One region of the Gemmobacter fulvus genome, then DNA from elsewhere that is predicted to be linked to it. Evidence: riboswitches for the same ligand, from Rfam matches in the RefSeq annotation. Region 1 holds a riboswitch; the other holds the start of a gene.
The links. A riboswitch is a leader RNA that binds a small molecule or an ion and turns the genes downstream of it on or off. The one in region 1 is predicted to bind cobalamin.
Positions count from the first base shown of each region.

Region 2: another riboswitch for cobalamin. It lies ahead of KM031_RS22170 (CbtB domain-containing protein); the one in region 1 lies ahead of KM031_RS09805 (ABC transporter substrate-binding protein).

Region 1 is NZ_CP076361.1:2,017,936-2,025,484, reverse strand. Features, by position in the region: gene KM031_RS09825 (IclR family transcriptional regulator domain-containing protein) at 1-37, opposite strand, end outside; gene KM031_RS09820 (3-oxoacid CoA-transferase subunit A) at 180-914, shown strand; gene KM031_RS09815 (3-oxoacid CoA-transferase subunit B) at 911-1,582, shown strand; gene pcaF (3-oxoadipyl-CoA thiolase) at 1,593-2,792, shown strand; cobalamin riboswitch at 2,891-3,104, shown strand; gene KM031_RS09805 (ABC transporter substrate-binding protein) at 3,263-4,270, shown strand; gene KM031_RS09800 (FecCD family ABC transporter permease) at 4,267-5,322, shown strand; partial or broken gene KM031_RS09795 (ABC transporter ATP-binding protein) at 5,319-5,831, shown strand; gene KM031_RS09790 (pseudoazurin) at 6,102-6,530, shown strand; gene KM031_RS09785 (class I SAM-dependent methyltransferase) at 6,527-7,294, shown strand; gene KM031_RS09780 (sigma-70 family RNA polymerase sigma factor) at 7,302-7,549, opposite strand, start outside.
Region 2 is NZ_CP076366.1:84,752-92,300, forward strand. Features, by position in the region: gene KM031_RS22155 (heavy metal translocating P-type ATPase) at 1-1,746, shown strand, start outside; gene KM031_RS22160 (YqaA family protein) at 1,922-2,350, opposite strand; gene KM031_RS22165 (CbtA family protein) at 2,418-3,215, opposite strand; gene KM031_RS22170 (CbtB domain-containing protein) at 3,234-3,404, opposite strand; cobalamin riboswitch at 3,437-3,660, opposite strand; gene cueR (Cu(I)-responsive transcriptional regulator) at 3,673-4,161, opposite strand; gene KM031_RS22180 (heavy metal translocating P-type ATPase) at 4,174-6,642, opposite strand; gene KM031_RS22185 (heavy-metal-associated domain-containing protein) at 6,818-7,006, shown strand; gene copM (CopM family metallochaperone) at 7,062-7,484, shown strand; gene KM031_RS22195 (cobalamin biosynthesis protein CobQ) at 7,545-7,549, opposite strand, start outside.

The DNA.
Region 1 (7,549 bases):
CCAGCCCGCCCATGATGTCCCGTTCGCTGATCGTCATGGGTGCCTCGGTTTTGCCTGCGCGGATTGTGCGGTATGTAAACAAAATCATCATATCGCACAAACAGGATGGACGGAAGCCCGCCCGCTGCCTATTTCTGCATGCAGCGGGCAAGACCCTGGCCCGATGCAAGAGGCACTCCATGGACAAGACAATCGCAAACCTGGCCACCGCTGTGGCCGGGATCGAAGATGGCATGACCGTGATGATCGGCGGCTTTGGCGGATCCGGCGCGCCGATCGAGCTGATCCACGCGCTGATCGACCGCTTTCGCGCCACCGGTCATCCCACAAACCTGACCGTGGTGAACAATAACGCGGGCAATGGCCATGTGGGGCTGGCTGCGCTGATTGCGCAGGGCATGGTCGCAAAGCTGATCTGCTCTTTCCCGCGGTCCGCCGATGCGCGCGTGTTCACCGAGCAGTATCTGGCGGGCAAGATCGCGCTGGAACTGGTGCCGCAAGGCACTTTGGCCGAACGCATCCGCGCAGGAGGGGCGGGTATTCCGGCCTTCTATACCCCCACCAGCTTTGGCACCGATCTGGCCAAGGGCAAGCCGGTCGAGACCTTCGACGGGCGGCCCTATGTGCAGGAACGCTGGCTCAAGGCCGATGTGGCGCTGGTCAAGGCCGATGTCGGGGATCGGCTGGGCAACCTGACCTACCGGATGGCGGCGCGCAATTTCAACCCGCTGATGTGCATGGCCGCCGCGCAGACCGTGGTGCAGGTCAGCCGCATCGTCGCCCCCGGCGAGATCGACCCCGAAGCCGTCATCACCCCCGGCATCTTTGTGCAGAGCCTGGTCGAGGTGCCGAACCCGCAGCAGGAAGAAACCCTCAACCGCGCGCAGGCGGTATACCCGGAGCCCGCAGCATGACCGCGACCCTGACCCCCACGCAAATCGCCTGGCGCGCCGCGCAGGACATAAACGATGGTGCTTATGTCAATCTTGGCATCGGTTTTCCCGAAATGGTGGCGCGCTTTCAGCCGCCCGGCCGCGAGGCGATCTTTCATACCGAAAACGGCATCCTCGGCTTTGGCGAGTCACCGCAGCCCGGGCAGGAGGATTGGGATCTGATCAATGCCGGCAAGAAGGCAGTGACGATCCGCCCCGGCACGGCCTTCTTCCACCATGCCGACAGCTTTGCCATGGTGCGCGGCGGCCATCTGGATGTGGCGATCCTCGGCGCCTATGAGGTGGCCGAAACCGGCGATCTGGCGAACTGGTCCACCGGGCCGCGCGGCGTGCCTGCCGTGGGTGGGGCGATGGATCTGGTGCATGGGGCCAAGCGCGTGGCCGTCATCACCGATCACGTCACCAAGGATGGCAAACCGAAGCTCGTGCAACGCTGCACCCTGCCGCTGACCGGGCTCGGCTGCGTGACCCGCGTCTATACCTCGCTGGCGGTGATCGACGTTGTGGCGCAGCACTTCGTGCTGCGTGAAAAACTGCCGTCGATCTCGCTCGACCACCTGCAATCCCTGACCGGGGCCACCTTGCATCTGGACGGCACTGTGGCCGACCTGATCGTGCCCGAACTGTGAAAGGCCGCCCATGACCGAGGTTTTCATCTGTGATTACATCCGCACCCCGATTGGCCGCTATGGTGGCAGCCTGTCCTCAGTGCGCCCCGATGATCTGGGCGCGGTGCCGCTGCGGGCGCTGATGGCGCGCAACACGGGCGCGGATTGGCAGGCGGTGGATGACGTGATCTTTGGCTGCGCCAATCAGGCGGGCGAGGACAACCGCAATGTCGCGCGCATGTCGCTGCTGTTGGCCGGGATGCCCGTGTCGGTCGGCGGCACCACGATCAACCGCCTGTGCGGATCTGGCATGGATGCGGTGATCACCGCCGCCCGCGCGATCAAGGCGGGCGAGGGCGAGTTCTACATCGCGGGCGGGGTGGAAAGCATGTCGCGCGCGCCGATGGTGCTGCCCAAGGCCGACAGCGCTTTTTCCCGCCATGCCGAGATCCATGATACCACCATCGGCTGGCGCTTCGTGAACCCGGCGATGCACAAGGCCCATGGCACCGACTCCATGCCGCAGACCGGGCAGAATGTGGCCGATGACTTTGGCATCAGCCGCGCGGCACAGGATGCCATGGCCCTGGCAAGCCAGGCCAAGGCCGCCGCCGCGCAGGCCAATGGCCGGTTGGCCCAAGAGATCACGCCGGTCACGATCCCGCAGCGCAAGGGCGATGCACTGGCGGTGGACCGCGACGAACATCCCCGCGCCACCACGCCCGAGGCGCTGGCCAAACTGCGCCCGCTGTTTGCGGACGGCTCTGTCACCGCAGGCAATGCCTCGGGGGTGAATGACGGCGCGGCGGCGCTGATCGTGGCAAGCGCGCGGGCCGCCAGACAGCATGGGCTGACCCCGATTGCCCGCGTTCTGGGCGGGGCTGTGGCAGGCGTGCCGCCGCGCATCATGGGAATCGGCCCGGCCCCGGCGGCGCAAAAGCTGATGGCCCGGCTGGAGCTGACCCAGACCGGCTTCGATGTGATCGAGCTGAACGAGGCCTTTGCCGCACAAGGCCTGGCCACCCTGCGCGAACTGGGCATTGCGGATGAGGATCCCCGCGTGAACCGCAATGGCGGTGCCATCGCCCTTGGGCATCCGCTGGGCATGTCGGGCGCGCGCATCACCGGCACTGCGGCGCTGGAGCTGGCGCTGACGGGCGGGCAACGCTCGCTGTCGATGATGTGCATCGGCGTCGGTCAGGGCATCGCCATCGCGCTGGAACGCGCCTGACACCCACCAGCCCGCCCCGGCACTGTCCGGGGCGGGCACACCCTTGCGGCCACAGTCCCGCACCACGCCATTCCTCTTGACAGACCCACCGGGCCAAGTGCATCTCCGGGGGTGATGGTCCTGGCCAAGCAAAGCGCGGTCGGGTGAAAAGGGAATACGGTGAGGAAGAGCCGCAAAGGCGCCGACTCCGTGACTGCCCCCGCAACTGTAAGCGGCGAGCGACCCCCGGAACCACTGGCCCAGTCTTGGCCGGGAAGGTGGGGAGAGCCGAGACCCGCGAGTCAGGAGACCTGCCGTCATCACTGTTCACCAGACCGGGCGGGGTTGTCCGGGGAGGGTATGATGACTTATGCCAGACGCAGCCTTGGCGTGCCGGTCGCAGATGCGATCCGCCTCCCGGTACGCGCAGCCGGTTGCCGTAGAATCCTGCGATGCCCCATGGTCCCGGCCCACCATGGAGTTGCCCTATGATGTTGCGCACCGGCCTTGCCACGCTGCTGTCCCTCACCGCCTTTGCGGCGGTCGCAGGCCCGACCAGCTATCCCCTGACCCTTGAGAACTGCGGCGAAACCCTGACCTTCGATGCGGCCCCCGCCACGGCGGTCACGGTCGGTCAGGCCGCGACCGAGGTGCTGTATGCGCTGGGTCTGGGCGAGAAGGTCACCGGAACCTCGGTCTGGTTCAGCGAGGTTCTGCCCGAATTCGCCGAACTGAACGCGAAGGTGGAGCGTCTGGCCGACAACGATCCGAGCTTTGAAAGCGTGGTCGCCAAGAAGCCCGGTCTGGTGGCGGTGCAATATGTCTGGCACGTCGGCCCCGAAGGCATCGTGGCGACGCGCGCGCAATTCCACGACCTGTCGATCCCGACCTATGTCCTGCCCGCAGATTGCGTAGCCAAGGACAATACGACCGGCGTCGATGGCACCCGCACCGCGATGTTCACCACCGCCAGCCTGCATCAGGGCGTGCGCGAACTGGCCACGATCTTTGACGTGCAGGACAAGGGCGAGGCGCTGGTCGCCGACCTGACCAAACGCGAGTCCGAGGCGGTCGCCGCCGCGCAGGCGCTGGAGCTGAAAGACGTGTCGGCGCTGTTCTGGTTCTCGTCGGCGGAAATGGACATCGACCCCTATGTCGCGGGCCGCAAGGGCGCGCCGGGTTACATGATGGAAACGCTGGGCCTGCGCAATGTGGTGCAATCGGATGAAGAATGGCCGGTTGTCGGCTGGGAAACGCTGGCCAAGGCAGACCCGAGTGTCATCGTGATCGCCAAGATGGATCGTCGTCGCTTCGAGGCGGATGATTACGAAAAGAAGATCGCCTTCCTGAAATCCGATCCCGTCGCCAGCCAGATGACCGCCGTGAAGGAAAACCGGATCGTGGTGATGGATGCACATACGATGGATCCGAGCATCCGTTCGGTCAGCGGGCTGGAGCAACTGGGCCAGGCGCTGCAAGCGTTCGGGCTGGCACAATGAGCCTCGCCGCTGCAAGCCTTGGCACCTCGCGCCGCCGGATCGGCACCGGCGGTCTGGCCTTGCTGGGGCTTGCAGCGGCCATTCTGGCAGGCGTGATGATCGGCGAAACCCCGATGCCGCCCGTGGTGGTGCTTCAGACCCTCGCCAACAAGCTGTTCGGGGCGGGTTATGTGCTGGATCCGGTGGATGAGGGCATCATCTGGAACTACCGGCTGACCCGCGCCATCACGGCGGCCTCTTGCGGGGCGGGTCTGGCGCTGTCGGGGGCGGTGTTGCAGGCGTTGCTGCGCAATGCGCTGGCCGATCCCTATATCCTTGGCATTTCTGCCGGGGCCTCGACCGGGGCTGTTGCCGTGACCATCGCGGGTCTGGGGGCGGGCATGTTGTCGCTGTCCTTCGGCGCGTTTCTCGGGGCGCTGCTGGCCTTTGGGCTGGTGGCCGCACTGGCCCGGGCCGCAGGTGGCGGCGTGGGCGCATCGGGGGCGGCGCAGATCGTGCTGGCGGGCATCGCCGGATCGCAGCTGTTCAACGCCCTCACCGCCTTCATCATCGCCAAATCGGCCAATGCCGATCAGGCGCGCGGCATCATGTTCTGGCTGATGGGCAACCTCAGCGGGGTGCGCTGGCCCGATGTCTGGCTGGCGGTGCCGATCGCGCTGATCGGCTGGATCATCTGCCGCTTTCATGCCCGCGCGCTGGATGCCTTTGCCTTTGGGGCGGATGCGGCGGCGGCGCTGGGGGTTCCGGTGCGCCGCGTGCAACTGGTGCTGATTGCGGCGGCGGCGCTGGTGACGGCGGTGATGGTGTCGATGGTCGGCTCCATCGGCTTTGTCGGGCTGGTGATCCCCCATGCCGCGCGCTTTCTGGTCGGGCCGTGCCATGGCAGGTTGCTGCCTGCCTCAGCGCTGATGGGGGCGGTGTTCCTGATCGTCGCCGATGTGGTGTCGCGCACCATCATCCCCGGTCAGGTGCTGCCCATTGGCGTGATCACCGCGCTGGCCGGGGCACCGGCCTTTGCGCTGATCCTGATCCGGGGGGGGCGTCGGCCATGATCACGGTGCAGAACCTGTCCTATGCCGTCAAAGGCAAGCCGCTGCTGCACGCGCTGACGATGCAGGTGGCGCGGGGCGAGACGCTGGGCCTGATCGGCCCAAACGGATCGGGCAAATCCACGCTGCTGCGGCTGCTGGCCGGACTGCTGCGCCCCGCCACAGGCCGTGTGCATCTGCAAGGCCGCCCGCTGGATACCCTCACCCGCCGCGCCATTGCGCAGCAGGTGGCACTGGTGGAACAACATGCCGACACCGCCGAAAAACTGACGGCGCGGCAGGCGGTTGAACTGGGGCGCACGCCATGGCTCACCGCGCTGTCGCCCTGGTCCGAGGCCGATGACAGTATCGTCAGCGCCGCCCTTGCTACAGTCGCGATGCAGGACCATGCCACCCGTCCCTGGGCAACCCTCTCGGGCGGCGAACGGCAAAGGCTGCACATCGCCCGCGCCTTGGCACAGCGCCCCGAACTGCTGCTGCTGGACGAACCCACCAATCATCTGGACATCCGCCATCAGCTGTCGATCCTGCGGCTGGTCTCCAGCCTGCCGGTGACTTCGGTGATCGCGCTGCATGACCTCAATCAGGCGATGGGCTGCGACCGGGTTGCCGTGCTGCATCAGGGGCGGCTTCTGGCAATCGGTCCCCCGGCCGATGTGCTGACCCCCGCCTGCCTGCGCGACGTGTTCGGCGTCATGGCCCGCAGCCTGACCGATCCCACCGATGGCAGCACGCATCTGCGGTTTGCCCCCATCGCCTGACCCATTGCTGAAAGACCTGCCATGTTGCGTATCCTGTTGTTCACCCTTGCCACCCTCTTTGCCATTCCGGCACAGGCCGAGCTGCATGAGGTGGAAATGCTCAACCGCAATGCGCAGGGGCCGATGCCCTATGCGCCGGATTTCCTGCGCATTGCCCCCGGCGATACCGTGCGCTTTGTGCCGACGGCCAAGGGCCACAATGCCGCGACCATCGACAGCATGCTGCCCGAGGGTGCCACGCCGTTCAAAAGCCGTCTGGGCGAGGTGTTCGAGATCACGCTGACCGCGCCGGGGATCTACGGCATCAAATGCAGCCCGCATTTTGCCATGGGCATGGTGATGCTGATCGCGGTGGGCGATGCGCCCTTGCCGCCCACCCTGCCGCAGGATCTGCCGCCCCGCGCGCGGCAGCGCTTTGACGAGATTCTGGCCAGGATCCCTGCGCCATGACCGCCAATCACCAGTTGCGTGACGAGATCCGCGAATATTGGTCGCGCCGGTCGGAAACCTTTGATCTGGCCTTTGGCCACCGCATCGCACCGGGGGTGGAGGCCGATACCTGGGCACAGCCGATGCGCGACCATCTGGGCCCCACCCCGCTGCGCGTGCTGGAGCTGGCCTGCGGCACCGGCGAGGTGACGCGGCTGGTGCATGATCTGGGCCATGATGTGACGGCACTGGACTTCTCGGAGGCGATGCTGGCGGTGGCGCGGGCGAAACATGCGGGCAAACCGCGCCTGCGCTTTCTGCTGGCCGATGCCGGGCAGACGATGGAACCTTCGGCCAGCTATGACGCGATCCTGTGCCGCCATCTGGTCTGGACCTTGACCGAGCCCGAAACCGCCTTTGCCGATTGGTTCCGGCTGTTGCGCCCCGGCGGGCGGCTGCTGGTCTATGATGGCAATTGGGCACACCCATCCCGCCATGGCCGATGGGCCGCCCGGGCGCTGGCCCTGTGGGACCGGTTGTCGCCGGACCCCAATTATGACGGGGCGCTGGGGCCGCGCCATGCCGCCATCATGCGGCAACTGCCCTTTGCCGAGGGGCTCACCGCCGCCCGGCTGACCCCGATGCTGACCGAAGCCGGGTTTGTGCAGGTAACGACCCATTCGCACAGCGCCATTGCCCGCGCGCAACGGCGGGTCAACGGGCTGCGCAACCGGCTGCGCACGCGGGTCTATGACCGCTTCATCCTGACGGCGCGCAAACCCTGACCGGCGCTCAGCCGCCCCGCGCGGCTTCGGTGGCACAAACGGCGCGCTGATGCGCCTCGGCAATCAGCGTGTTCACCCGCGCGGGCGACAGGCCGAAATCTGTGGCCAGCTGTTTTTGCGGCGCATCCCGCAGGCGGTGGCGCAAGAACAGCTCACGGCTGCGGTCCGGCATCGCGCAGAGCGCCCCGGCCAGCAGATGCAGCGCCTGTTTGCCCGCAAGCCGCTGTTCGGGATCCTGCGCCGGGCAGGCCGGGA
Region 2 (7,549 bases), on a different replicon from region 1:
GTGGCGGCGGCCTACCTCTATTCGCTCGTCGCGACGTTTCTGCCTGGCGTGTTCCCTGAAGTCTACCGGATGGGTCACGGTGTTGGCACCTACTATGAAGCGGCGGTGGTGATTGTGGCTCTGGTCTTTGTCGGCCAGGTCTTGGAACTGCGCGCCCGCGAACGCACCGGCGATGCAATCCGCGCGCTTCTCGACCTCGCGCCGAAGACGGCGCGGCGCATTCTGCCGGACGGCACCGAATACGATGCGCCTTTGGAGAACATCATGGAGGGCGACCGTCTGCGCGTGCGCCCTGGCGACGCTGTGCCAGTCGACGGCGTGGTGATCGAAGGTCATTCATCCTTGGACGAAAGCATGCTGACCGGCGAGTCGATGCCGGTCGAAAAAGGTCCGGGCGATGCAGTGACCGGGGCCACCATCAACAAGAACGGAAGTCTTGTTATCGAGGCTGGCAAGGTTGGCGCCGACACCGTTTTGGCGCAGATCGTGGCCATGGTGTCGAACGCGCGTCGGTCGCGTGCACCAATCCAAGGGCTGGCGGATCGGGTGTCCGCAATCTTCGTTCCGACCGTAGTTGGGATCGCATTACTGGCCTTTGCGGCCTGGATGATCTTTGGCCCCGAGCCAGCCCTGGTCTTTGCCATCGCGTCGGCGGTGTCGGTGCTGATCATTGCCTGCCCCTGCGCGTTGGGTCTTGCCACGCCAATCTCGATTACGACGGCGGCTGGACGCGGCGCTCAGGCGGGTGTGCTGATCAAAGACGCTGAGGCGCTGGAGCGGATGGCGGGAGTCGATACGCTGATAGTCGACAAGACGGGCACGTTGACTATGGGCAAGCCCAAGCTCACCAATACGGTGACGCTTGGGGACGTGGCAGTCAAAGACCTGTTGTCCCTTGCTGCGGCGCTGGAACGTGGGTCGGAACATCCGCTTGCCGAAGCCATTGTTGAGGGGGCTGACGCGCAGGGCGCGTCCCGGCAAGAGGCTACTGGATTCGAGGCGGTCACTGGCAAGGGTGTGCGTGGCAAGGTCAATGGTCGCGCGGTTGCGCTTGGCAACGCAGCCATGATGCAGGAAATGGGCTTGGACACTGCGCGCGCGGAGACGCAGGCGGACACTTTGCGCGCCGAAGGCAAGACCGCGATGTTCATTGCTGTCGACGGTGTGCTCGCAGGCATCGTCGCTGTCGCAGATCCGATCAAGGCGTCGACCGCACAGGCGATCAAGGAACTGCATGCCCAAGGGCTGCGCGTTATCATGGCGACCGGCGACAACGAACGCACCGCACAAGCTGTAGCGGGCAAGCTCGGCATAGATGAGGTGCGCGCGGGAGTGTTGCCCGAGGCCAAGAAAGATCTGATCGACCAGTTGCGCCGTGAAGGTCACAAGATCGCCATGGCCGGCGACGGCGTGAATGACGCGCCTGCGCTGGCGGCAGCGGATGTCGGCATCGCCATGGGTACCGGGGCTGACGTCGCGATGGAAAGCGCGGGCATCACGCTTTTGGGTGGCGACCTGATGGGCATTGTCCGAGCGCGCAAGTTGGCACGCGCAACCTTGCGCAATATTAAGCAGAACCTGTTCTTTGCCTTTGCCTACAACGCACTTGGCGTACCGATCGCAGCCGGGCTCCTTTATCCGATAACCGGCCTTCTTCTGTCGCCGATGATCGCGGCGGCGGCGATGAGCCTGTCCTCGGTCTCAGTCATCACCAACGCATTGCGTCTGCGCAGGGTTGATCTCTGAGGGGCAAGTCTTAGCTGGAAAACCGTACACTTGGGAAAGGTCTGCGAGACCGAGCGTCAAGCCGAGCCGGACAGGGTTTCGAAAAGAACCTGATGCCCGGAACCGCACTGACGGCCTTTGATTGCGCCAGTATCCCAGTTAAGAGAACCTGCCCTTTGGGAACTATCCGTGACGATCAGACGACCGAAAGCGTCACGAACGCAAGAGCAGCGTAGCGACTGAACTTCGCAAGTGTGACGATCAGTATAAACCGCCAGAGCGGTTCCCGCATCATGCCTGCGGCAAGCGTCAGAGGGTCACCGATGATCGGCAGCCACGACCCGAACAGGCTTACCCACCCCCAACGGCCATACCAGCCCTGGGCCTGAACAATTTGCCTTGCCGAAAACGGGAAACGTCGATGGTCGGAGAAGCGCATCAGAAACCGTCCGATGGTCCAGTTGACCGCCGCACCAAGGACGTTGCCCGCCGTTGCGACCAATAGAAGCAACCAAACGGGCTGTGTCCCGGCGAGAAGCAGTGCAACAAGCACGGCCTCGGACTGTGCCGGGATCAACGTGGCGGCGATAAACGCTGCGAAGAAAAGACCCGTCAGAGCAAGCATCAGTTCAGGTCGCCGTTGGCCGGCAGCGTTGCGGGCGGCCCGGCTGAGGACGTTGTTCGCACAAAGGTCACGTTCTTCCCGGGCGATCAAGGTCAGGTCTCGCTGTGTCGGCATGCCGACCGGGCAAATTCTTGCGAACCGCTGACAAACCAGACATCCGGGCCAAAGTCATGCCGAGCACGATCCAGCCAACAAGATTGGTACCGATTACGCGGGCGGAAAACAGCGCCGAAAGTTCTGGTGGCACGACTGCGGCAAGGTTCTCGTCAATAGTTGGTGCTCCTACGACATGAGGCAACAGTCCGATGACCAAAGCGGCAAGAAGCGCTGGCGGCTTGTGCCACAGAACGATCAAGCCCGCGCCTGCGCACGTGGCGATGGCAGTCGAAATCCACCAGACCTGACGTGCTTCAAGGTCAGCCGCCGGCATGCCGGGAAGTTCCGGAGGTAGGCCAAGTGCAGGTGCAAGGCAAAAGGCCGCAAACCCGATCAGCGCAATGCCAGGCCATGATACGTGCTGCGTCCGGCCGACGGCCGGGAGGGCTGCAACTGCGGCAGAGGCCAGAAGGCCAAAGCCGCCCCATGTGAGGACCAAGAACAGCATGGTCTGCAAATTGCGCGACACGTCTAGGCTATTGCCTGCAACCATGTCTGGATGCGCGTTGCCGACAGTAGCAGGTTCTTCAGCAGCGATAACTGTCGTTTTTGATGGTGCTGCGTCAGTCACCTGCAGAACAAGCTCACCAGTCTCGTATCGTTCGGCCTGACCGATCAGGGGCTGGATCAGCCAGAACTGCAACACGGCCGTCACGAGGCCCGCGACTGCACCAGCAATCAGCCCGCTTGAAAGCAGGGTCTTGGTCATCGTCAATCTCCTGTCAGATCAGTGGCAGGGAAAGCCGGTGGCGTGCCGGGTGTCATGCGTCGAGGCGTGCAGGGTATCCGGTGACGAGAACCCGGCGACAAACAACAAAAATGTCCCCAGAAAGGCCGTGGTCAGGATCGGGCGCAGCATGCCCGCAGTTTGCGTGATCGCTTGAGTGGTCGTGGTCATGGCTATCTCCGCCCGTCACACCCGACGGGATGTTGTTACAGTGGCGTCCGGCCGGTCTCCTGGCTCGCGGGGTCACACGTCCCTTCGCCTTCCCGGGCAATTTGGCCCAGTGGCATAATGAATGGACGCTACCGCATACAGTCGCGGGGGCGGCTGGGGCTTCGGGTGCCGCAATTGGGTCCACCCTTCCCCATTCCCGATTGAGTTCGGGGGTTCTACACCCCATGAACGCCGAGCCTGCAGACCGTCACGCTTCTGTGGTGCAATGTCAATCCACGGGTTGATGTTGGCGTGGGCGCGCATCGGCCAGTCTTCCAGAACGAGACAGACCAGTCTTCTTCTCTATTTCAGCCCTACTTGCGGGGCTGGGGCCATTCCCGAGGTCAGCCAGAATTGGACAATCTGGCCGATGATCCCCGCAGCATTCATCGGCGAGTTGCTGCAAGGTTTCCATCATGGCCTGCATCTCGCTGATTTTCCGCTCCAGCCCGGTTATCTGCTCCTGTGCCAGACGCTTCACGTCGCTACTCTGGCGGGATCGGTCTCGCCAGAGCGCCAGCAGTTCCTCGATTTTCTCTACCGGAAAGCCAAGGTCGCGAGAGCGCCGGATGAAGCGCAGCATTTGCACTTCGGTATCAGAATAGACGCGGTAGCCCGAACCGGTGCGCCCTGCCGCAGGGATTAGGCCTGTAGACTCGTAGTAGCGGATCATCTTGGCAGATACGCCCGAGGCTTTTGCGGCTTCACCAATGTTCATGATCTGGCTCCTTCAGGCTTGATTAGGGGCAAAGCGGCGCAGACGCAGCGCGTTGCCAAGAACGAAGACCGACGACAGCGCCATCGCGCCGGCGGCAAAGATCGGCGACAGAAGAATTCCGTAAACCGGCCAAAGCGCCCCGGCGGCGACCGGGATCAGGGCGGCATTGTAAGCAAAGGCCCAGAACAGATTCTGCCGGATGTTGCGCATCGTGGCCTTCGAGAGCGCAATGGCGTCGGGCACTGCGGTAAGACGCCCCGACATCAACACCACATCGGCAGCCTCGATGGCGATATCTGTGCCTGTGCCAACTGCAAGCCCCACGTCCGCCTCAGCCAGAGCCGGAGCATCGTTGATCCCGTCGCCGACATAGGCCAATGTGCCAAGGGCCTTCAGCCGCTTGACGGCGGCGACCTTTCCGTCGGGCAGGACCTCGGCCACGACCTCGTCGATGCCCAACTGCCGTGCGATGGCCTGCGCCGTGCGGGCATTGTCGCCCGTGATCATCGCAACCTTCAGGCCAAGCACATGCAGGGCCTTGATCGCCTGGGGTGTCGTTGCCTTGACCGGGTCGGCAACGGCAAGGATCGCCGCCAATTTGCCCTCTATCGCGGCATAGAGAGGCGACTTGCCCTCATCCGCTAGCCGGACCGCGATATCGGCAAAGACCGCCACATCCAGACCGAGCTTTGCCATGTAACGGTCGGCCCCGATGTCGACCTGCGAGTCGCCGGCGCGCGCCAGGACACCATAGCCCGTGACGGCGGCGAATCCGGTCACTTCGGGCAGGGTCAGGTTCTCCTCCTTTGCTGCTGCCACGATAGCGCGGGCAATCGGGTGTTCTGATTTACCCTCGACCGCCGCGACGGCGGCCAGCACCTGGTTACGGTCAAAGCCGGGGGCAAGGTGAAGATCCGTTAGGCTGGGTTTGCCCATCGTCAGCGTGCCGGTCTTGTCAAAGGCCACCACCTTGACGTCTTGCAAGGCCTGCAACGCTTCACCCTTGCGGAACAGGATGCCCAGTTCCGCGCCGCGCCCGGTTCCGACCATGATCGATGTCGGCGTGGCCAGCCCCATTGCACAGGGGCAGGCGATGATCAGTACTGCCACGGCGTTGACAAGGCCAAAGGTCAGGGCAGGCTCAGGGCCAAAAACCAGCCAGACGATAAAGGTCAGCGCGGCCAGTGCCATAACCGCGGGCACGAACCACATGGTCACGCGGTCCACCAACGCCTGGATCGGCAGCTTTCCCCCCTGGGCGGCCTCGACCATGCGGATGATCTGGGCCAGCATCGTCGCTTCGCCCACCGCCGTGGCGCGAAAGGTGAAGGCACCGGTCTGGTTGATCGTGCCACCGGTCACGGCGCTGCCAATCGTCTTTTCCACCGGCAACGGTTCGCCCGAGATCATGCTTTCGTCGATCCAACTGGCCCCTTCGGTCACTTCACCGTCGACCGGCACCCTTTCGCCGGGGCGCACCTCGACCAGATCGGACGGACGAACCTCGGCAATCGGCAACTCGACCACAGCACGATCTCGGAAAACCCGCGCCGTCTTGGCCTGCAATCCGACCAGACGCTTGATCGCCTCAGAGGTTCGCCCCTTGGCCCGCGCTTCGAGCGTGCGGCCAAGCAGGATCAGCGTCACGATGACGGCCGCCGCCTCGTAGTAGACGTTCACCGTGCCTGGTGGCAGCAAAGTGGGGACGAAGGTTGCGATCAGCGAATAGCCATAGGCGGCTGAGGTGCCGACAGCGACAAGACTGTTCATGTCCGGGGCAAACCGCGCCAGCGCGGGCAGCCCCTTGGCAAAAAAACGCAAACCCGGGCCAAAGAGAACCGCCGTCGTCAGGGCGAACTGCAGATACCAGCTGTTCTGCATGCCGATCGTGTTCATCACCGCCATATGCACCCATGTGAACAGGTGCGATCCCATCTCCAGCAGGAACACCGGCAGGCTCAGCGCGGCGGCGATCCGCAGATCCCGCCTCAGGGCGCTTTCCTCGGCGGCCTTGCGCAAGGTTACCTCCTCCGACAGATCGGCGGCGGACACGGCCAGACGCGCATAATATCCCGCATCTTCGATGGCACGGATCAGGGCGGCAGGATCGGCCTGTCCAATCACATGTGCCAGCTCGGTTGCCAGATTGACCGAGGCATAGGTTACCCCGGACACAGTTTTCAGCGCACGTTCCACCCGGGCGACGCAAGAGGCGCATGTCATGCCCTCGATCTGCAGATCGACAGGGCGAGAGGTAACGTCATAGCCCGCATCCTCGACAGCCTTGACGAGCAACGCACGGTCAACGGCTGCGCCCTTCACCTCTGCCCTTTCGGTGGCGAGGTTGACCGACGCCGATTGAACGCCGGGCACCGCTTTCAGAGCGCGCTCGACACGGCCGACGCAAGAGGCGCAGGTCATGCCCTCCACGTCGAGAACGAATTTCTCTGCCTCAGCAATTGGCAATGTAGTCGCCTGCATGTTCACAGCGGAACTCCTTCGGCATATGTTTCCGCTATTCGAGATAGGGCTTCCCATGATGGTAAGGTCAAGGGCTGTTTTTTGTTTTTTCACTCACGGGTTTGTGCTCTTGACCTTACAACGATGGGAAGCCCCATATGGTGTTGCATGAGACGGAACCCTGAAGGAGGTACTCATGCAGTTCCATATTGAGAACATGACCTGTGGCGGCTGCGCACGCAGCGTGACCAAGGCAATCCAGTCGGTTGATCCGACCGCCGAAGTCAATGCCGATCCCGGTGCACGCAAAGTCGATGTCAAATCCTCGGCTCCGCGCGACCAACTGGTTAACGCCTTGACCGAAGTTGGCTATGCACCTGCGTGATCGCGCTAGCTGGGCCATGAAGATAAAGTTTAGAAAGTAAAAGGAAGAAAACGATATGAAGAAGATTGCAACCGCTGCCGTGCTGGCCGCCGTGCTGGCCGCAGGAAACTATGTCTATGCCCAGACCGACAATATGGCAGGGATGGACCATTCAGGCATGAACATGGGAACCGACGGCATGACCATGATGAGCCACGCTGCCATGATCCCGCCAGAACTGGCCGACAACGCAGCCGTGAAAGGCTATGCCGCCGCGATGGACGCCATGATGGCCAATATGGCTCCCTATACCGGCGATGCCGACGTCGATTTCGTCAAAGGCATGATCCCGCACCATCAGGCTGCCATCGACATGGCGAAAGTGCAGCTTGAATTTGGTACGGATCCCGAGATGCGCAAGCTGGCCGAAGAAGTCATCGCGGCCCAGGAAGCGGAGATTGCCGACATGAACGCCTGGCTTGCCGCGAAAGGCATGTGATCAAACTTGCGGTGTGGGCATTGTGGCCAATGATCACCTTGCCCGCAGCATTCTTGCCCGTCACC